DNA from 3 places in the Candidatus Pantoea rara genome. Region 2 is predicted to be linked to each of the others. Evidence: predicted binding sites of a transcription regulator. Region 2 holds the regulator's gene; each other region holds the start of a gene.
What was found. Region 2 encodes CRP, which controls carbon source genes, mostly activating them, when cyclic AMP is high. Its sites were predicted from a motif close to ATGTGANNNNNNTCACAT; they were not measured.

Region 1 (4,572 bases), 1.7 Mb from region 2:
ACATCTGCTGTTTACCGGAAGCAGCGGCTGGCCTGATGAGGGCCGGCTGATGAGCTGGATCCAGACGCAGGGCGGCAAGGTTAACGCCACCACGCTGGCCCATCGCAGCGCGTTCTTCTTTGAGGTGACGCCGCCGTTGCTGGCTGACGGGCTGGCACGACTGCAGGATATGCTCGTCTCTCCGCTGCTGGATAACCAGGCTATCGCGCAGGAAGTGGCAGTGATCGACGCCGAATATCAGCTGTTGCAGCGTCATGAGCCATCCCGCATCGAAGCGGCACTGTTGCATGCCGTTCAGTCACCCGCTGAATTTCAGCGCTTCCATATCGGCAGCCGGGCGAGCTTTGGCGATGAGATGTCTGCGCTGCAACGCGCGCTGCGTCACTTCCACCAGCGTTACTATTTCGCCAGCAATATACGGCTCTGGCTGCAGGGACCGCAGTCACTGGATGAACTGGAGCAGCTGGCGCGCCAGTTTGCCACCGCGCTGCCTGCGGGTCAGTGGCAGCAGGATCTGCCACCGCCGCACCTGCTCAGCGATAGCTGCTGGCAACTGGCCGATACCGCCTCACCCGCGTTATGGCGCACCTGGTTGCTGAGTGCCGGTGACGGTGTCACGTTATGGCGTGAGTTTCTTCTGGATGAAGCGCCAGGTTCTTTGCTGGCTATCCTGCGTGAACAGGGGCTGGCAGAGTGGCTGGAGCTGAAGTGGATCTATCAGGCGGGTGGCGCGCTCTGGCTGGGGCTGGGTGTCGAAACGCAGCAGCCTGATGTCGTCAATGAACTGATCGACCGCTATCTCGATGCGCTAAGCCAGACCAGTTCGGTGCAACATCAGCATTATCATCAGCTGGCGCAGCAGCGATTTGTGACGCTGTCACCGATGGAGCAGCTGCGACAGCGCGCCATCGGCTTTGCACCGGATGAAACCGTGCCTGAACTGCTGCCGCTGCTGAAAAGCCTTAACAGTGCGCCGGGCACGCGGCTGAAGTGCACACCGCACCCGGCCACGGAAAACCTTATCACGCAGGGCTTCAGCCTGCCGCTGACAGCGTGGCAGCCCTTACCGCCTGAGGCGCTGCCCGCTGCGAATTTCACCTTCTACCCGCTCGATACCACCGTCATCACTGAGCCGCTGCCCGCAAAGGCAGTGGCATTGCCGCATCATCCGTCCGATGACCCGCAGGCAACGCTGATCCTGCGACCGGAGTTTTACTCAACGTTTACCGCCGAGGTGGGCGAAGCACTGGGACGGCGATTGCGTCCGCTGTTTGCTGCGCTGCGTCATCTGGGCGGGAACGGCAGCTGGCAGGAAGTGGAGGGCGTGTGGCAACTGACGCTCCAGCTGACAAAGGATGAGGCGGTGACGGATCAGGCGCTTAGCCAGATTGTCATCGCACTGACACTGCCGGTTGCGGCAAACCTGCCATCGCCTGTCGAAAGCATCGCCATCCGCGCGCTGCTGCGGCAGTTGCCTTATCAGATGGCAGCGACCTTTGCGCCAGATTGCTGGCGGGCAGCGCTGAAAGGCGGCAACGCGGCGCTGCATTCGCTGATTGCCCGGCGGCTGAGCGCGCTGTCGCTGCCGGTGAATCCAGCAACGCCCCCGAAACGCATGACTACGCAAACCGGCATGACACGCCAGCCGCACGCCAGCACGGACAACGCGCTGCTGCTGTTTATTCCGCTGCACCGTCCTGAACAGCTGGCTGCATTGCGCGCGCTGGCGCTGATCTATGAGCCACGCTTTTTCCAGCGCTATCGCGTTGAGCAGCCCATTGGTTATGTGGTCAGTAGCCGCTATATGCGCTGTGCTGATGAAGATGGCGTCCTGTTTGCGCTGCAGTCGCCCGATTACAGCGCGCTGTCACTGCTGCGCTACTGCCGCAACTTCCTGCGTTCTCTGAACGAAACGCTGGCGGGTTGTGATCTGGTGGCACTGAAAGCGCGTCTGCTGAGCCAGGAAGTCGCGCAACCTCTGGCGCAGTTGCGCCATGAAAATGGCCTGGCAGAAGTGGACGCGGCACAGGTTGATGCGCTGACCCTCTCTGATCTTCAACAGCTGCACCGCACGCTGATTCAGGATCGCCGCCGCTGGCGGGTGCTGTTTACCGGCGGCGGAAATCTGTAGCGCCCGGCAAAAAGTTGCTGAATTTATTTGAAAATTACCGACAAATCTCTTCACTGTCTATTCCGGGCAAACTGGACCACACTCAGTTCACTTTTGTCCGCATAAGGAATTGACTGTGAAGAACTTCAAACGTATCGCACTGCCCCTGTTAGCCGCTGCTACCCTCTACGCTCCGTTATCGCAGGCTGAGGCGATGCACTACCAGCTGAACCCTGAGCATACGTCGGTGATTGTTGCCTGGAACCATTTCGGCTTCTCAAATCCTACCGCAGATATTCCTGATGCGTCCGGTACGCTGGTATTTGATAAAGATCATCCAGAAGCATCACGCGTTGATGTGACCCTGCCAGTCAGCAAAATCGACAGCCACGTTGCGGCGCTGACCAAAGAGTTCAAAGGCGCAGAGTACTTCGACACGGCCAAATACCCGACGGCGACCTTCCACAGCACCAAAGTGGTTGCCAAGGGCGACAACAAATTTGACGTTGAAGGCAACCTGACGCTGAAAGGCATCACTAAGCCTGTTACGCTGCACGCGACGCTGAACAAGCAGGGCGAGCATCCGATGGTGAAGAAGCAGGCGATTGGTTTTGATGCCACCGGCACCATCAAGCGTTCTGACTTCAAACTGGACAAATATGTCCCAGCGGTAAGCGACGACGTCACCCTGACGCTGTCTACCGAAGCTTACGCGAAGTAAGTTTTTCGGGGCGTAGCGGCTCACTGCTGCGCCCCCGATTCATTTTCTACCTCTCCTGCGTCCCCCTGAAATACGCCTGCCAGATTTGCCCTGAAATAATCCCGCCACACCGCTTAAAACTATTTCTTTAACGTCTTATCCGGGCCCGATCCGGTAAAAATGAGGCGAAAGTCACAAATTTGCAACAGCAAGAAATAACGAAATCGGCACCCGCGTGTGGCGAAATCGAATTTTGATGTCTGTTTAACTAACCTGCTGATTTATATCATTTCGCTGTGAACGTTACGTTCGCTAATAATGTGACCTGATTCACAGATAATGCTGATAAACTGCCGCTGTCAACACACCTGCCTAAAAAATACCGTGCATAACTGTGATCTCCTCTGCAAATAGCAACCCCACGAACCGGAAGAATGTTCCTCAGCAGAGTAAGTTAGTGGGGTGAGGGAAATGCGCATTGGAATGGTAATCAGTGGCGGGGATGTCACCGGCATTAATAATTTTGTCTTCCAGATAGGGCGTCTGGCGCAGGCTGAGATGGTGATATTTGACGGCGGCATTCCCGGCCTGCTGGAAAATAACCATCGTGATATCAGCCAACGCGATCTGCTCGACTTTTCGATCGCCCCGATTCCCGTTATGCAATCGGGTCGCACGCAAAAGAAACTGGTTCGCAGCGAATATGAGTTAATTGCGCGCCAGCTGAAAAGCGCCCGCATTGACGTATTAATCATGGCGGGTGGTGACGGTTCGCTGCAATTTCTCCACATCCTGTCTGAGTCTGGGGTTAATTGTTTCGGTGTCGGCATGACCATCGATAATGATGTCTTTGGCAGTGATTACACGCTGGGTTTTTCCACCGCCTGCGAGCAGGTATTAAAAGAGGTCGCGAAACTGCGCAATACCGGCCGCGCCTTACCCGGCCGGGTTTTTATGCTGGAGTTGCTCGGCGGCTATTGCGGTGAATTAACGCTGCAGTCGGCGATTAAATCCAACGCGGACATTGCGTTAATCCCGGAGTGCCAGATCCCGCTGCCACAACTGGCGCAGCGCATTACCGGGCGACTGGCAGAGCAGAACAGCGTGGTCATCCTCTGTTCTGAAGGTTACACCCGTGAATATTCGCCCGGCTTTCAGGGGGCGATCGACACCTTAATCAAACAGCTTGAGCCGCTTATTGGTGTACGCATCCGTAAAACCATTCTCGGTTACGGACTGCGCAATGGTGATCCTACCTGCGAAGAAATTTATCAGGGTACCATTATGGCCAGTGAAGTGGTGCGTTGTATTCAGTCAGGCATGCGGAATAAAGCCGTCATTATTAATGGCAGTAATAAACCGATCCCGATTGATTTAATAAGCATGCAAAAACGCCTGGTCGATATTGACGGGCACCATTACAAACTCGCTAAACAACTCAATATAGTGTGAGGAAAAAACCATGCTGAAAATATTATGTGTCTGTGGTTGTGGATTAGGCTCCAGTTTTGCGATTGAGATGAGCGCGAAAGCGGTATTAAAAAAACTGGAAATTGAGGCCGATATCGATCACACCACCATTTCAGAAGCGAATGCATTTAAGTCAGATATGATCCTGACACAAAAAGCCTTTGCCGACGTATTAAACGCCGACGCCAGTCCGGAACAGATTAAACGGGTCATTATTCTTAACCGGCTCACCGATAAAGCGGAAATAGAGCAGAAGATTCTGGCCTTTTTAAGAGAACGCAACGAGAAGGTC
Region 2 (4,572 bases):
GATATCATCAATACGCCGGAGGTGCTGGCGGGTGTGGAGAGGCGTCGTCAGCACTTTGTCACGGCGCTGGAGGCCATCGACGCGAAGTATGATCTGTTCAGCGACATTCGCGGCAAAGGGCTGCTGATTGGTGCAGCGCTGAAACCTCAGCATGCCGGCAGGTCACGCGACATTCTGAATGCCGCCGCCGCTGAAGGCGTGATGGTGCTGGTAGCCGGCACCGACGTGATGCGTTTTGCCCCGTCACTGATTATCGAACCGGCCGACATTGAAGAGGGCATGAGCCGCTTCGCCACCGCCGTCGGCAACGTACTCAACGGCTAGATTAGTTTTTACGTAAGCGTCTGATTAGCCAGCGGCCATGTTGCGGTCGCTGGTTCCACGCCAGCGATGAAATGGTGTACATCACGCTCAGATGATCGAGAATGCGCCGTACATGCTGCTCCACCACCGTGATCGGTCCCTCGCTGATATTCTCCAGGTCATCCAGCAGATTCACCTGTGAGCTTTCACCATCATATTCCAGCCGCTGCTGACACCGCTGCAGCGCGATTTCACAGGATTGCAGATAGCGTTCAGCCAGTGCGCTCGTCAGCATGGTGTGCTCCCGCGCCAGAATCGTTATCGCATTGATATGCTCAACAATAAACTGGCTGTGCGTGACCCAGAGTCGCATATCACTCAGATAGCGGGAGTTAAACGCCGGTTCCTGCATCGCCTGATTGAGTGAGTTAAATAGCGCATTGTGTGCCTGATTAACCTTCACGCGCTGATAAGCCAGTTTCTCTGGTGACTGTTCGTCGCCCAGCAACAGCCGCAGAGCATCCTGATAGGTTTCCAGCGCATCATGGGCATTTTGCCGCAGTAAGCCGCTCTGCCACTGCGGCCACAGCCACAGCATTCCGCCGAAGGCGATCAGACAGCCCATCAGCGTATCCATCAGTCGCGGCAGCAGGAACTGCGCGCCATTCAGCGACAGCAGTTGAAGCGAGTAAACCGCCGTGACCGTAAAGCCAATCATCGACCAGCCATAGAACTGGCGGGTAAAGCGATAGCTGATAAAGGTTATCGCCAGCATGATCATCAGCACCAGCGATTCCGGCACCGCCAGGCGCAGCGTCGCGGCCGCGATGACCAGACCAGCAAAGGTGCCCAGCGCCCGGTGCTGGATGCGGACACGGGTGGCGCTGTAGCCGTTCTGGCTGACGAACATAATGGTCATCAGGATCCAGTAGGGTTTGGGGATGTTGAAGAACAGCGCCAGCGCGCTGCCCAGCATCAGCATCACCGCAAAGCGTCCGGCAGTGCGCAGCGCCGAGGAGCGGAACGAAAGATAACTGCGCAGTGCCGGTAACAGCGGCAGACGACGCTGACGGTCCGCCATGAGATCGCGCTGATACAGGGGTTTCTGCGTGCGCAGAACCCGCGCAATGCGGTTGAAGTGGTAAAGACAGAAGTTACCCACCGGATTGTCGGGATGCTGATGCGCGATCTTCTCCAGCGCGCCGAGCTGTTTATCCATCGCAAAGCGGTCGGGTAGCTGGTGATAAAGGATGTTATCCGCCAGCACCCGCAGCCGGGCTGAAATGGTTTTGGCATTCCAGCGGATCACCGCTTCCGCATGGCTCTGTTCGACCAGCTTCTGCACTTCTTCCGGCCGATGCAGGCTGACCGAGATATGTTCCTGCAGATCCAGCGCGACCTGAAAGGCGCGCGTCAGCCGTTTATGGCTGTGATCGCGACTTGCCGACAGCATATGCATCTGCTGATAACAGGTGTTAATCAGATCGACCACTTTTTGCTGACGGGCCAGCAGCGGTGGCAGTGCCTTTTCCGGGTCGGTCAGCTGCGTCAGCAGGGTATATTTGGCGTCGCAGTAGTTAGCCAGCTCGCGGTAGATTAGGCTCAGGCTCTCGCGCATCGGCTGCTCTTTCCACAGCCAGAACCAGAACCAGTTGAACAGCCCGTACCACAGCGTGCCGCCGATATAGAGCAGCGGGGGAACATAGATTGGCATGCGGCCAATCAGGCTCAGGGTAAAGATGGCGGCAATCAGGGTGCCGGGCAGCAGACGAGCATGCAGCGGGCTGATCTCGCCGGTAACGCCGAGCAATAAGGGCATGGCAAACAGGATCAGCGGCAGCGGAATAGCATGCAGGGTAAGCCACTGCATCAGAAAGCTGCCGAGGGCAAACAGGCTGCCGCCAACGATCAGGCGTTTGAAGAAGCGTTTATGCGGGGTATCCAGACCGGCGATGTTGCAGCAGGCGGGCACTAATGAGAACAGGAGACCTTTTTGCAGGTCGCCAGCCAGCCAGCCCAGCGCCACCGGCAGACAGAGCACCAGCGTTTGCCGCAAGGCGTAGTTAACTTCAGGATGGTAAATAATTCGACGCCACATCGGCCCAACACAAACAATAACGGCGTGATGTTGCCATCACGCCGTGGGTGACAGGAATTAGCGGGTGCCGTAAACGACGATGGTTTTGCCGTGTGCGGAGATCAGGTTCTGATCTTCCAGCATCTTCAAAATACGGCCCACGGTTTCACGTGAACAACCAACAATCTGGCCAATTTCCTGACGCGTGATTTTGATTTGCATGCCGTCGGGATGCGTCATGGCATCTGGCTGCTTCGCCAGGTTGAGCAGGGTCTGTGCAATGCGTCCGGTGACGTCGAGGAAAGCGAGGTTACCCACTTTTTCAGACGTGACCTGCAGGCGACGCGCCATCTGCGATGAGAGTCGCATCAGGATGTCAGGGTTAACCTGGATCAGCTGACGGAATTTCTTGTAAGAAATCTCCGCCACTTCGCACGCACTTTTCGCACGCACCCAGGCGCTGCGCTCCTGGCCTTCTTCGAACAGGCCAAGCTCACCAATAAAATCGCCCTGATTCAGGTAGGAAAGAATCATCTCTTTGCCTTCTTCATCTTTAATCAGAACCGCGACGGAACCTTTAACGATGTAGTAAAGCGTTTCTGCTTTTTCACCTTGGTGAATCAGCGTACTTTTGGATGGATACTTGTGAATATGGCAATGGGACAGGAACCATTCGAGTGTAGGGTCTGTTTGCGGTTTGCCGAGAACCATTCGCTATTATCCTCTGTTGTAATCGTGCCCAAAATACAGGGGGCAGTTTTCCCTGTCAGGCGGTGAAAGCTTCAAGCGTTTCCATTTCAGGAAATTATTCGGGCCGCATCAGGCGCAGTGCGCATCATCCTTCCCGGCTTCGCCATCGGGTGACGAAAAATATTTTCAGCACTGTTTGTAGCACAGCTTTTGCCGACTGTCTTCTGTTGTCTCGCTTCAGCTATAGGCGGATTTCTCTGGATTGCTGTTTACCAGGCGAAAGCGTACTCTGGCGAGAAAACAGCGTATTCCGGAGCAAAAATCATGCAGGCAAGAGTGAAATGGGTAGAAGGGCTGACATTCCTCGGAGAATCCTCATCCGGCCATCAGATACTGATGGATGGAAATTCGGGTGATAAAGCGCCCAGCCCAATGGAGATGGTGCTGATGGCGGCCGGCGGATGCAGCGCGATTGACGTGGTTTCAATTCTGCAAAAAGGCCGCAACGATGTGGCTGATTGTGAAGTAAAACTGACCTCAGAACGTCGTGAAGAGGCGCCGCGAATCTTTACGCACATCAACCTGCATTTTATCGTGAGTGGTAAAGGGCTCCAGGATAAAGCGGTCTCACGCGCGGTGGATCTTTCTGCTGAAAAATATTGTTCGGTGGCCATTATGCTGGGTAAAGGTGTGACGATTACCCATAGCTATGAAGTCATTGAGCTGTAACAGGCTGAGGGGCCGTTAAAGTCACGGGCAAAATCTGAGCCAGCCCGGTGTCAGGCGGCTCCCTGCGTGTGGAACGTACGTGTTGCTGTCAGATTCACCCTGATCAGGTCCAGTCACTCGGCTGAGAAGCCATGACTGGCCTTTTATTCAATCCGTTTGCCTTCCATCAGTCGCTTCACCAGCGGACCCATGATCAACTCCATCGCCAGACCCATTTTGCCGCCGGGCACTACCAGCGTATTGATGTGCGAGATAAACGAACCCTGCAGCATCGCCAAAAGGTAGGGGAAGTCGATATCTTCCAGCGCCTGAAAGTGAATCACCACAAAGCTCTCATCCAGTGACGGAATGGCGCGGGCAGCGAATGGGTTTGAGGTATCGACAGTCGGGACGCGTTGAAAGTTGAGGTGAGTGCGTGAGAACTGTGGCGTGATGAAATTGATGTAATCTTCCATCGAGCGCACCACGGAATCCATCACCGCTTCGCGTGAATGACCGCGCTCGCCGGTGTCGCGCACCAGCTTCTGAATCCACTCCAGATTAACAATCGGCACCACGCCCACCAGCAGATCGACCTGTTCCGCCACGTTGTGCTGCGCCGTCACCACGCCGCCATGCAGGCCTTCATAAAAGAGAATGTCGGTGTTCTGCGGCAGCGGCTGCCAGGGCGTAAAGGTGCCGGGCACCTGATTCCACGGCACGGCTTCATCGTAGGTGTGCAGATATTTACGTGATTGGCCCTGTCCGCTTTGACCATACTCTTTAAAGCTCTG
Region 3 (4,572 bases), 1.4 Mb from region 2:
ATTCCACTGGCAGAGCTGCGCTCAGATGGTCAGCAAAACCTGTTAAATTCACTCTATGTGGCGGCCAATTATCCGATCAGCGAAGTGGCACTGTTTTTCAATAACACCCTCTATCGCGGTAACCGTACCACCAAGGCCCATGCCGACGGTTTCAACGCCTTTGCTTCGCCAAACCTTTCCGCGCTGCTGGAAGCGGGCATTCATATTCGCCGTCTCAATACGCCTCCTGCCCCGTCTGGCCAGGGCGAACTGAAGGTCCACACCATTACGCCTCAGCCTATTGGCGTGGTAACCATCTATCCGGGAATCTCAGCAGACGTGGTGCGTAACTTCCTGCGTCAGCCAGTGAAAGCCCTGATCCTGCGTTCCTATGGTGTGGGTAACGCTCCACAGAACAAGGAATTCCTGGCTGAACTCCAGCAGGCCAGTCAGCGCGGCATCGTGGTGGTGAATCTTACCCAGTGTATTTCTGGCAAGGTGAATATGGGCGGATATGCCACCGGCAATGCGCTGGAAGAGGCTGGCGTGATCAGTGGATTTGACCTGACAGTGGAAGCCGCGTTGACCAAGCTACACTTTTTACTCAGCCAGGATCTCTCTGCCGATCAAATCCGCGCAAAGATGCAGCAGAACCTGCGTGGCGAACTGACCGAAGACTGAAACGGAGCAACATGTAATGAAGCGGGCACTCATCATTATTGATATCCAGAACGATTTTTGCCCCGGCGGCCCGATGGCAGTCCATGAGGGCGACCACACGGTTGAGGTGGCAAATCGTTACGCGCGACTGTTTCATGAAAACGGGGAATGCGTACTGGCTCTGCAGGACTGGCACCCTGCCGATCACGGCAGCTTTGCCTCAGTTTCCGGCGAACCGGTCTACACGCTGGGCGAATTAAATGGTCTGGCGCAGATCTGGTGGCCCGATCACGGCATTCAGGGTTCGACGGGCGCGGACTTCCATCCCGGCCTGGATCGTTCCCTGTTTGATGCGACCTTCCATAAAGGCGAAGATCAGGATGTCGACAGCTATAGCGCCTTTTTTGACAATGGTCATCGCCGTAAAACCGAGCTGGACAGCTGGCTGCGTGAGCGCGGCATTACCCATCTGGTGATGCTGGGCCTGGCGACGGACTACTGCGTGAAATATAGCGTTTTGGATGCGCTGGAGCTGGGGTATCACGTTGAGGTGGTGAAAGAGGGTTGCCGCGGCGTGAATCTGAATCCTGAGGACAGTGAGATCGCCTTTGCACAAATGACCGCTCAGGGCGCGATTCTGATTTAAATATTGAGCTGGCATTACGCCAGCTTATTTAATGCAATCAGTGCAGATGGATGCGGGTGACATCCGGATCGATGCCGAATTCGTCTTTCAGCTCTTTTTTCGACTTCATTACCATCTCGCCACCTTTGGCAATGGTCATATGCTGTGGCGCGTCATTGTGCCTCGCCTGCCACATCATCACCAGCTGCAGGCAGTTGTCGCGCTGCTCCTGAGTCAGTGCCACGCCATCCGGCCATTTTCCAATTTCGACTGCCGTCGCCAGTCGCTGATAGACTTCAGGCGTCATCGACGCAAGCATTGCTTCAAGTTGTTCCTTCATCGCCGTTACCCTTTGGTCTGTTCGCCCTGCTCGTCGGTAAAATTCAGCGAGGCGGAGTTAACACAGTAGCGTTCGCCGGTGGGTTGCGGGCCATCGGGGAAAACATGCCCCAGATGCGCATCGCAACTGCCACAGCGGATCTCAACACGTTGCATGCCGTGTGAATCATCTTCGATGTAGCGAATCGCATCGTCACTGACCGGCTGATAAAAGCTGGGCCAGCCACAGCCAGAATCATATTTGGTTTCTGAGAGAAAAAGTGGCGCCTCACAAACCAGGCAGTGGTAGATCCCTTCCTGCTTGTTGTGCAGCAGTGCGCCGCTGTAAGGCGGTTCCGTTCCGCGCTGCTGTGTCACATAACGCTGCATTTCTGTCAGCTCGGCGATTTTTGCGTCGGGTGCGGTGTCTTTAGCCATTTTTAGGATTCCGGGGAAGTGCCATTCTGTAAAATTCGACTATTATTCTAACAAATGATCAACATTACCGGGTCTTATTTTGTGCTCACCCTTTCATGCCGTCAATCGCAAAGCGTATTTGTGACTTTGATCACCTTTTATCCCGGGCATCCCTATATATTCGGCGATTGATTCGGCGAAACGCGGTACCCCTGGCGGCGCGCAAGCGGTTGCGCATCGAATTATTCCTTGCAGGCGAATTGACCTGTCGCAACAATTGACACGATTCCGCTTGACGCCTGGTAAGGTTTTTGTAATTTTACAGGCAACCTTTTATTCACTAACCAATAGCTGGTGGAATATATGACTATCAAAGTAGGTATCAATGGTTTCGGCCGTATCGGTCGCATCGTTTTCCGTGCTGCTCAAAAGCGTTCTGACATCGAAATCGTTGCTATCAACGATCTGCTGGACGCGGATTACATGGCGTACATGCTGAAGTATGACTCTACTCACGGTCGTTTTGACGGCACCGTAGAAGTTCAGGATGGCGCACTGGTGGTTAACGGTAAAAAAATCCGTGTGACTGCTGAACGTGATCCGGCGAACCTGAAGTGGGATGAAGTGGGCGTTGACGTCGTTGCTGAAGCAACCGGTATCTTCCTGACGGACGAAACCGCACGTAAACACATCACCGCTGGTGCTAAGAAAGTCGTTCTGACCGGTCCATCTAAAGATGACACCCCAATGTTTGTTCGTGGTGCAAACTTCGACAAATATGATGGTCAGGATATCGTTTCTAACGCTTCCTGTACTACCAACTGCCTGGCACCGCTGGCTAAAGTCATCAACGACAAGTTCGGCATCGTTGAAGGTCTGATGACCACAGTTCACGCGACCACTGCAACCCAGAAAACCGTTGATGGTCCGTCTCACAAAGACTGGCGCGGCGGCCGCGGCGCATCGCAGAACATTATTCCTTCATCAACTGGCGCAGCGAAGGCCGTTGGTAAAGTTCTGCCAGAGCTGAACGGCAAACTGACCGGTATGGCATTCCGCGTCCCTACCCCTAACGTTTCCGTTGTTGACCTGACCGTGCGTCTGGAAAAAGCGGCTTCTTACAAAGAAATCTGTGCTGCAATCAAAGCGGCTGCAGAAGGTGAGATGAAAGACGTTCTGGGCTACGTTGAAGATGATGTGGTTTCTACCGACTTCAATGGCGAAATCCTGACTTCAGTGTTTGACGCTAAAGCCGGTATCGCGCTGAACGACAACTTTGTGAAACTGGTTTCCTGGTACGATAACGAAACTGGCTACTCAAACAAAGTTCTCGACCTGATTGCGCTGGTTTCTGCTAAATAAGGCAGCCAGACATCATTGAGAATAAGGGCGACTTCGGTCGCCCTTTTTTTATACACACAGGAAGGAATTGAACATGCAAGATAAGCTGTTTTCTCTGCCGGTGGTGAATCAGATCTCCCCTTACCTCTCTCAGCGTCAGGTGGGTGAACTCCCGGCCATTGTCATCAGTCATCCTAAGGTGCGGGCAGCAGTCACCCTGCAGGGCGCGCACCTGATTGCCTGGCAGCCGAGCGGAGAAAAGCCCGTGCTCTGGCTAAGCAATAAGAGTCTCTTCTCACCGGGCAAAGCGATTCGCGGCGGCGTACCCATCTGCTGGCCATGGTTTGGCCCGGCGGGTGATCCGGCGCATGGTTTTGCCCGTGTTCAGCCGTGGAAGCTGACTGCGCATGATGAGAATGAAGAGGGCGTGATGCTGACGCTGGTGCTGGAGAGCAACGCACAGACGCTGAAACTCTGGCCGCATGAGTTTACTCTGATTGCCCGTTTCCGCCTGGGCCAGCATTGCGAGATCGAGCTGGAAGCCTATGGCGACTATGAAGCCACGGCAGCGCTGCATAGCTACTTCACCGTCAACAATATCAACGGTGTTGAGGTTTCCGGTCTGGGCAACAGCTATATCGACAAAGTGAATAATGGCGAGGTTGCCAGCAGCGACGGCAAGCAACGTTATCCTGGACGCATCGACCGTATCTTTACCGCTGCAGAAGACTGCTCAGTTATCAATGATACGACGGGTGAACGGCAAATTGAGGTTTATCACCATCATCATAGTGACGTTGTCACGTGGAACCCGGGTGTGGAACTTTCCTGTAGCATGTCAGATATGGCGAATGAAGGTTACAGGACAATGGTGTGTGTAGAGACGGCGCGTATCAGCAAACCGTTACGCAGCGCCGGCGAAAAACCAGCACGACTGGCCACGACGTTCCGCCTGAAGAAGAAAGCCGCAGCCAGCGACAAGGTCAACGGCTAAACGATATCCAGCGGTGACTTATGCTGTGGTGCTGGCCAGGCACGATCGATGAGCTGCAAATCCTCATTGGTCAGTTCTACCTCCAGCGCCGCAGCATTTTCCTGAACGTGAACCACAGAACTGGCTTTGGGAATGGCAATCACACCTGGCTGACGAATCACCCAGGCCAGCAGCAGTTGCGCCACGCTGATGCCCTTTTGCAGTGCAATCTGAGTCAGCAACGAATCGGTAAAGAGTG

Region 1: a site for CRP is predicted at 2,991-3,008, ahead of ACR8BF_RS09885 (6-phosphofructokinase). Genes of this name have one in related genera too.
Region 3: a site for CRP is predicted at 2,139-2,156, ahead of msrB (peptide-methionine (R)-S-oxide reductase MsrB). Genes of this name have one in related genera too.

Annotation. Positions count from the first base shown of each region.
Region 1 covers NZ_CP194942.1:2,099,145-2,103,716, reverse strand. Annotated here, with positions in the region: gene pqqF (pyrroloquinoline quinone biosynthesis protein PqqF) at 1-2,131, shown strand, start outside; gene ACR8BF_RS09890 (YceI family protein) at 2,247-2,831, shown strand; gene ACR8BF_RS09885 (6-phosphofructokinase) at 3,282-4,262, shown strand; gene ACR8BF_RS09880 (PTS sugar transporter subunit IIB) at 4,273-4,572, shown strand, end outside.
Region 2 covers NZ_CP194942.1:418,326-422,897, forward strand. Annotated here, with positions in the region: gene argD (bifunctional acetylornithine/succinyldiaminopimelate transaminase) at 1-324, shown strand, start outside; gene ACR8BF_RS01925 (YccS/YhfK family putative transporter) at 326-2,401, opposite strand; gene crp (cAMP-activated global transcriptional regulator CRP) at 2,459-3,091, opposite strand; gene ACR8BF_RS01935 (OsmC family protein) at 3,395-3,799, shown strand; gene ACR8BF_RS01940 (phosphoribulokinase) at 3,943-4,572, opposite strand, start outside.
Region 3 covers NZ_CP194942.1:1,835,861-1,840,432, reverse strand. Annotated here, with positions in the region: gene ansA (asparaginase) at 1-660, shown strand, start outside; gene pncA (bifunctional nicotinamidase/pyrazinamidase) at 677-1,285, shown strand; gene ACR8BF_RS08640 (YeaC family protein) at 1,323-1,604, opposite strand; gene msrB (peptide-methionine (R)-S-oxide reductase MsrB) at 1,610-2,020, opposite strand; gene gapA (glyceraldehyde-3-phosphate dehydrogenase) at 2,363-3,361, shown strand; gene ACR8BF_RS08625 (D-hexose-6-phosphate mutarotase) at 3,435-4,334, shown strand; gene ACR8BF_RS08620 (aldo/keto reductase) at 4,331-4,572, opposite strand, start outside.